2 linked regions of the Desulfitobacterium hafniense DCB-2 genome follow. The protein of the gene in region 1 interacts with the protein of each later gene in a pairwise test. Links are inferred from orthologs where the notes say so. Each region holds a gene or a part of one and is shown in the gene's direction. Other genes may lie near its edges.

Region 1 (4,749 bases):
ACGCTTTGCAGCCAAGCAAAGGTAGTCAACACTCTCCAGAAGAGCATTGGCAGCAGCTGATTGCGCAGAAGTGCCAAGAAATCAATCCTGGGGAGGTTCTGGAAGCTTTACAAAGTCAAGGCATCAAGTTGATCATTCCCGAAGAAGAGGGTTATCCGGATTTGCTGCGTCAGTTGCCGGATGCTCCGCCCCTGCTCTATTACAAAGGAGCTTTGCCGGTCAGGCAAGAATGCCTGGCCATTGTGGGGGCTCGTAAAGCTACTCCTTACGGCAGAGCCGCGGCAGAAGCCCTGGCCAAGGACATCGCCGGACAGGGAATCGTGGTGGTGAGCGGGTTAGCCAGGGGTATCGATGCCGCTGCCCATCGGGGAGCACTGGCCGGTAAGGGAATAACCTGGGCGGTCATGGGCTGTGGGCTGAATCATATGTATCCGCCGGAAAATCAAAAGCTCGCCGAGGAAATCCTGGCAAAGGGAGGTGCTCTATGGAGCGAATTTCCTCCGGGAATGCCTCCGGAACCCCAATTCTTTCCGGCCCGCAATCGCTTAATCAGCGGAATGTCCAGAGGTGTCGTCGTTGTGGAAGCCGCCCTGAAAAGTGGAGCATTGATCACTGTGGATTTCGCCCTGGAGCAGGGCCGTGAAGTTTTTGCAGTGCCTGGACCTATTTTTAGCCAGATGAGTAAAGGTCCTCATCATCTGATCCGGCAAGGAGCCAAGCTGGTAGAGAGCTTTGAAGATATATGGGTTGAGATTCCTGCTTTTGCCGGAGTTGACCATCTGTCCCCCCCATCTCCAGACCGGGGTACGGAGTCAGTGGAGAGCGGAAAGCAAGAAGGCAAACGGGGAATAAGCAGCGAACAGCAGCAGATTCTGAACCAATTGAGTGATGTCCCTACCCATATTGATCAGATTACCATGAACTCAGAGGTTCCTCCTGAGCAAATTCCCTTGGCATTGCTTGAGCTCCAGCTGGCCGGCCGCATCGAGCAACTTCCCGGCCAACTTTATGTATTAGCGTATAAGTGCTAGACATACTATGGAAAAGAAGATACTATTAGGCTAGTTTATTTGTAACCCTTCAAGCTGAAGACATTCAAAATTTTGAAGATTTAGGCTTGTGATATACAATAGGAAAGTAAAAGAAGACGTTTGAGATTTCTTTGAGGTGATGTATGGCTAAAACACTCGTGATCGTTGAATCTCCGGCTAAGGCTAAATCCATAAGCAAATTTTTAAGCAATAATTATACGGTCAAAGCGTCCATGGGACATTTGCGGGATTTGCCCAAAAGCCAAATGGGAGTTGACGTAGACAATGACTTCGAACCCAAATATATAGCGATTCGTGGACGCGGGGATTTAATTAAAGAGCTGCGGGCCGCCGCGAAGACCGCTAATAAAATTCTCCTGGCCTCTGACCCCGACCGCGAGGGGGAAGCTATTGCCTGGCATTTAGGCCATCTGCTCGGTTTGGATCTAGCGGAGAAGTGCCGCATTGAATTCCATGAGATTACCAAACCGGCTATTACGGCTGCCATTAAACACCCCCGTCAGATCGATTCCAGTAAAGTAGATGCCCAACAAGCCCGTCGCGTCTTAGATCGTTTGGTGGGGTACCAGCTGAGTCCGTTCCTTTGGAGAAAAGTGAAAAAGGGCTTAAGTGCCGGCCGGGTTCAATCGGTTGCTGTTCGTTTAATTTGCGATCGGGAAGAAGAGATTCGGGAGTTCATCCCGGAAGAATACTGGACGTTGACCGCTTCCTTGAAAAGTGAGGGAGGGGTATTTTCGGCTAAGCTCGCCAGGAAAGGGGAGCACAGGATTGCCATTGCTTCGGAAGAAGAGATGCAGAAGGTTCTCCAAGAGCTGGCAGATCAGACCTACCGGGTTAAAGATGTTCGCACCAAGGAGAAAAAGAAACAACCTTCACCCCCCTTTACCACCAGCAGCCTGCAACAGGAAGCTCATCGCAAGCTGAATATGTCACCGAAAAGGACCATGATGCTGGCCCAGCAGCTCTATGAAGGGATCGAGCTGGGTAAGGCGGGAGGCATTGGTTTAATTACCTATATGCGTACCGACTCCGTGAGAATTTCAGAGACTGCCCAAGAAGAAGCCAAGGAGTTTATTGCCGAGCACTATGGGGCGGATTATTATCCTCCGGAACCCCGTCAATTTAAAAGCAAAGGCCGGGCCCAAGAAGCCCATGAGGCCATTCGCCCTACTTCCATATTGAGAACACCGGACTCCGTGAAGGAGTTCTTGTCCAGGGATCAACTGCGTCTTTACCGGTTAGTCTGGGAGCGTTTCCTGGCCAGCCAAATGAGTGCGGCTGTCCTTGATACCTTAACTGTTGAAGTGGAGGCCGGGGAGTACTTATTCCGTGCTAACGCTTCCACCGTGCGTTTCCCCGGGTATCTTGCCGTTTATGAAGATGGACAGGATGAGAATGACGACCAGGAAGAAGGGACCCTCGCGGCCAATATTCAACCTGATGAGAGTCTCAATGTCCTTCAGCTCCAGGAGAAGCAGCATTTTACAGAACCACCTCCCAAGTATACGGAAGCCTCTTTGGTACGCAAAATGGAGGAGGAGGGAATCGGCCGGCCCAGTACCTATGCTCCGACTATCGAAACCATTCAATCCCGGGGCTATGTGGCGAAGGAAGGGAAACAGCTTTCTCCCACTGAATTGGGAGAAATCGTCGTCTCTATTCTCAAAGAGTATTTCCCGGAGATCGTGGATTTGGAATTCACGGCCAATATGGAGAAAAGGCTGGATGATATTGAAGAAGGAGCTTTACCCTGGAAAGCCGTCATTCGGGATTTCTATGGCCCCTTTGCGGAATCCATAGAGGAAGCGGATCAGGTGATGGGTAAGGTACAAATCGAAGATAAGGTATCGGAAGAAATCTGTGAAAACTGCGGTCGCAATATGGTGATCAAAATGGGACGCTATGGTAAGTTTCTGGCCTGTCCGGGCTTCCCTGAATGCCGTAACACCAAACCTCTGCTGGAAGAGGTGGGAAGGCCCTGTCCTGACTGCGGGAACCCGCTGGTGATTCGGCGCAGCAAGAAGGGCAGAAAGTTCTATGGCTGCAGCACTTACCCGGAATGTGAGTTTGTATCATGGGAGTTGCCGGCGCCGGAGCCCTGTCCGAAATGCGGAGGGTTGATGGTGGTTAAGACTTCGAAGCAAGGGCAAAAATATGTCTGCACCAATTCCGAATGCCGTTTTGACAAGCAAGTAGAGGAGCAAGCAGAATAATATGTCAGCCATTAAAGTGATCGGAGCAGGTCTGGCCGGGGCGGAAGCCGCTTGGCAGATTGCCCGGCAAGGAATAGAAGTTGAGCTTTATGAGATGAGGCCGGTGCAAATGACACCGGCCCACCATACCGGCCATTTTGCCGAATTGGTCTGCAGCAACTCCCTTAAAGGAGCAGGGTTGGATAATGCGGCGGGGCTGTTGAAAGAAGAGATGCGCCGGCTGGATTCATTGCTCATGAGAGTGGCGGACCAGTATGCCGTGCCGGCAGGAGGCGCTTTAGCTGTTGATCGCGAGCAGTTTTCTCAGGAAATAACCAAATTGCTCCAAGAGCACCCCTTGATCCAGGTTCACCGGGAAGAAGTTAAGTCCCTTCCCCAAGCGGGTATTGCTGTGATCGCCACAGGGCCGCTGACCGCGGAGGACTTAGCTGGGGAGATTCAGCAGGTGACAGGTGAGGATGCCCTTGCTTTTTATGATGCCGCAGCCCCCATCGTTACTTTGGAATCGATTGATCTGGAAAAAGCCTTCTGGGCTTCGCGTTATGATAAGGGGGACCCTGATTACCTGAACTGCCCCATGACTGAGGAAGAGTATAAGCGGTTTTATCATGAGCTGCTTAAAGCCGAGACAGCTGAAGTGAAAGGCTTTGAAAAAGGGAAAGTCTTCGAAGGCTGTATGCCTGTGGAAGTCATGGCAGCCCGGGGAGAGCAAACCCTGACTTTTGGCCCCCTGAAACCTGTCGGTCTTATTGATGCACGGACAGGCCAACGCTCCTATGCCGTTGTCCAACTCCGCAAAGAAAACCGGGCGGGGACCCTCTTTAACCTGGTGGGATTCCAAACCCATCTCAAATGGGGAGAGCAACAGCGGGTTTTCCGTCTCATCCCGGGCTTGGAAAACGCTGAATTCGTCCGTTTCGGAGTCATGCACCGCAATACCTTCTTAAACGCCCCTAAGGTATTAAAAGCCGACTACAGCCTTCAGAAAACACCGCAGCTCTTTTTTGCCGGTCAAATCACCGGAGTGGAAGGGTATGTGGAATCCACGGCCAGCGGCTTAGTGGCAGGTCTCAATGCTGTGCGACGCCTTAAGAATCTGCCCACCCTCATTTTCCCCCAGGAAACAGCTCTGGGTGCTTTAGCCCGTCACTTAGAAGGATCTCCCAGTGTGGATTTTCAGCCGATGAGCATCAACTACGGCCTCCTTCCCCCGCTGGAAGTCCGTATCAAAGCGAAAAAGGAGAAAAACGCCAAAATCTCCGCCCGGGCGTTGGCGAGGCTGGAGGAGTTTAAAGCCGCAGAGGGACTGGATTAAACGAAAGCAGACTCTCCAGGATTTTGATTTACAGCGGTCGCTCCATAAGCTGCGCGGACAAAACTAACGCGAAAAGCCTGCCGCTACGAAAGGTGCCCCGCCAAATCGCTCCTGCTCAGTGGCGGGTTGGAAACGTCCTGTTTCCAACCTTTCTCCGCTGCAGGCTTTT
Region 2 (2,874 bases), 670 kb from region 1 along the record:
CTATGGTGGATATATGCTGTGGCACAGCTCAGCTCTCTTTGGAACTGGCTATGACCGTGGGAGAGCAGGGGCATATAACCGGCTTGGATTTCTCTGAAAATATGCTGAAAAAAGCTCAGGAGAATTTAGCGGGTTCTCCTTATCGTTCCATCATTGAATTGCGGCAAGGAGATGCCATGAATCTGCCCTTTGCGGATAATTCCTTTGACGGGGCTACAGTAGGCTGGGGGCTGCGCAATCTGCCTGATTTGGAAAAAGGGGTTCAGGAGATGATCCGCGTGGTCAAGCCGGGCGGTATGGTGGTTTCCTTGGATATGGCCAAGCCAACCATGCCGGGGTTTAAGCAGGGGTATTGGCTCTATTTCAATAAACTCGTTCCCCTGATGGGAAAAATCTGGGCCGGGAAAGCCAAAGCCTATCAATACCTCCATGATTCTGCCGTAGAATTCCCGTCACAACAGGAGTTAGCCAATATCTTTGCCCGTTGCGGTTTGACGGAAACCCGCTATCAAAATCTTGCCGGTGGGGTAGTGGCTATTGTCAGTGGCCGTAAACCCAGATAAGAGGCGGAATAATAAGTACATAAGCAGTGGTTTCAAAGTTTTACTCATGAATTTATGCTAGAATAATAGTAATGAAATTTACGAGGTGATGACATTGGCAGAAATAACAATCGGTGTCAAGGGAAGAGCGGAAAAAATTGTGGATCAAACCAATACGGCCAAAACCATGGGCAGCGGGTCGTTGGATGTTTTCGCTACTCCGGCTTTGGTAGCGATGATGGAAGAAGCCGCAGTGAGTGCGCTGACATTGTCAGAAGAGCAAAGCAGTGTCGGTGTATCCCTGGATATTAAACATACGGCAGCCACTCCTTTGGGCATGAAAGTGTGGGCTAATGCCGAGCTGGTCGAAGTCGATCGTCGTCGCTTGGTCTTTAAACTGGAAGCATACGATGATAAAGAACTTATCGGTTCCGGAACCCATGAGCGTTTTATCATCGATGTGGAAAAATTCATGATCAAGACCCAAGCCAAAAGCGGAGAACGGGAGTAATTGACGTGGAAAGCTATGTTACAGTCTTCGAAAGTTCAACATGGGAGCAAGTCATTGAGAAATCCCGTTTCATTGGGGTTGTTCACCCGGTACAGAACCTGGAAGAGGTGGAGCAAAGACTTCATGATATCCGTCAAAATTACCCTAATGCCCGGCACTATGTTTATGCCTATCGCTTGCATCAAGGAAAACTGGAAAAATCCACTGACGACGGAGAACCTCAGGGCACCGGCGGCCGACCAGTGCTTGACGTTCTGCAATATCGTCAGATCTGGGATGTACTCATTGTGGTCATTCGGTATTTTGGAGGCGTTCTCCTTGGCGCGGGCGGATTGACACGAGCCTATGGAGGGACGGCACGCCAACTGATGGATAAGGCCTCCATAGGGCGGCTGGTACCCCATCTTATCTACGAGATTGAAGCAGGCTATGATTGGTATGAGCCGTTGAAATATTGGTTTAAACAGTTTTCCTGGGCCACCGGCGAGGAAGAATTTCTGGCTACCGTCAAGCTTCAAGTTTACATTCCCTGGGAGGAGAATCAGCGCTTTCGAGAGTGGCTGGCTGATTTTGCCGATCAGAAAATTGTTCCCCGGGAAATAGGGAACACCTTGTGTCCGCTGTCCAATGAACTTTAAGGTTCATGGGGCTGCGGTCTTTTTTTCTCAAATTCCCAAACGTTTGGGAATTTGAGGCTGTACAAATCGTCAGACTATTTTTAATATAAGAAAAAAATAACTTTCACTTGTCAATGCATTTGTTTTCACATATAATATAACTAAAGTTAGTGCATTAAATAACGAAGTTTATATAGAACACCTTGTCACTACTTAAATAACCAAGTGGAGGAGGCTGAAATTATGTTAGGTTGGATTGCCATGTTCATTCTGGGTGCGTTTTTATTAAGCTGCGGAGTGGCTGTTTTTGCATCTTGTCGTCAGATCTTTAATGTGACTTTTAATTCCTTTAATACTCCAAAAAGAACCAAAAAGTTTGTTAAGCCCGCACAAGCTTAACTATCAACTGAAAAAATAGGCATAGGCCGTCCTCCCAAAGGACGGTCTATTTTTGTTGCCCGCTCTCTGTCCTTTGACGCATACTTCCTTTAGCCAAGTGGTACATTAAGGGGATAAGGAGGAGAGCCATGCTTACTTTAGCTCATTGGGTATTCCTTTTCTTTATTCTGATGATTATCGTAACCTTATTCTTTCGTAAGCCCCCGATTCTTCCGGCAGCCATCGGCTTATTTGGGGTGGGACTGGCGGAAAGCCGCAATGGGATCGAGGCGGTTCAGATATCTTTTCGAGCCCTTATCCTGGCCACAAGCAATCTTCTCGGGGTCATTGTATTGATTGGGCTGGTGGTCGCCCTTACCCAATTATTGCAAAAAACCAAAGCAGATCAAATTTTAGTGCGGCCTCTGCTGAAGATAAAATCCATGAGTTTGGCCTATTGGGCGGTGGGGATCACCATGTGGGTATTGACCCTCTTGATTTGGCCAACTCCGGCCTTAACTCTTTTAGGCGCAGTTGTGGTGCCGATTCTGGGGAGAATTGGCATTCATCCTCTGGTGCTGGCAGCAAGCTTAGCCATCTTCGGCAAAGGTATAGGACTGTCCGGTGACTTTATCATTCAAGGGGCCCCTTCCTTAGTGAGCAAAGCCACGGGAATTCCCGTAACGGTTCTGCTTTCAGCATCTTTTCCGGTGGTCATCTTGAGCGGAATCTGCGGAGCGGGTTTTGGCTATATCGCTTTAAGGTTTTTTTTAAGTGGGGAACAAGGGGCGGCAGATTACCCAAGGTCCGAACCCGGCTCTGAACC

What was found. The genes of interacting proteins can lie anywhere in the genome.
Region 2: the proteins of topA (region 1) and DHAF_RS15285 interact in binary tests that used the Escherichia coli proteins (3 or more experiments, as listed by UniProt). The link is inferred for Desulfitobacterium hafniense DCB-2 from one-to-one orthologs.

What each region holds. Positions count from the first base shown.
Region 1 is NC_011830.1:3,948,424-3,953,172, reverse strand. What follows is about bases 822-3,719. They hold topA (type I DNA topoisomerase), read left to right. Parts: upstream 822-1,174; coding sequence 1,175-3,265; downstream 3,266-3,719. Other genes in these bases: trmFO (methylenetetrahydrofolate--tRNA-(uracil(54)-C(5))-methyltransferase (FADH(2)-oxidizing) TrmFO), read left to right, coding at 3,267-3,719; dprA (DNA-processing protein DprA), read left to right, coding at 822-1,031. Outside these bases: more of dprA, read left to right, coding at 1-821; more of trmFO, read left to right, coding at 3,720-4,580. UniProt on the Escherichia coli protein: Releases the supercoiling and torsional tension of DNA, which is introduced during the DNA replication and transcription, by transiently cleaving and rejoining one strand of the DNA duplex.
Region 2 is NC_011830.1:3,283,321-3,286,194, reverse strand. It holds DHAF_RS15285 (YigZ family protein), read left to right. Parts: upstream 1-1,058; coding sequence 1,059-1,691; downstream 1,692-2,874. Other genes in the region: DHAF_RS15280 (hypothetical protein), read left to right, coding at 2,198-2,874; DHAF_RS26120 (hypothetical protein), read left to right, coding at 1,914-2,069; DHAF_RS15290 (thioesterase family protein), read left to right, coding at 658-1,053; DHAF_RS15295 (demethylmenaquinone methyltransferase), read left to right, coding at 1-563.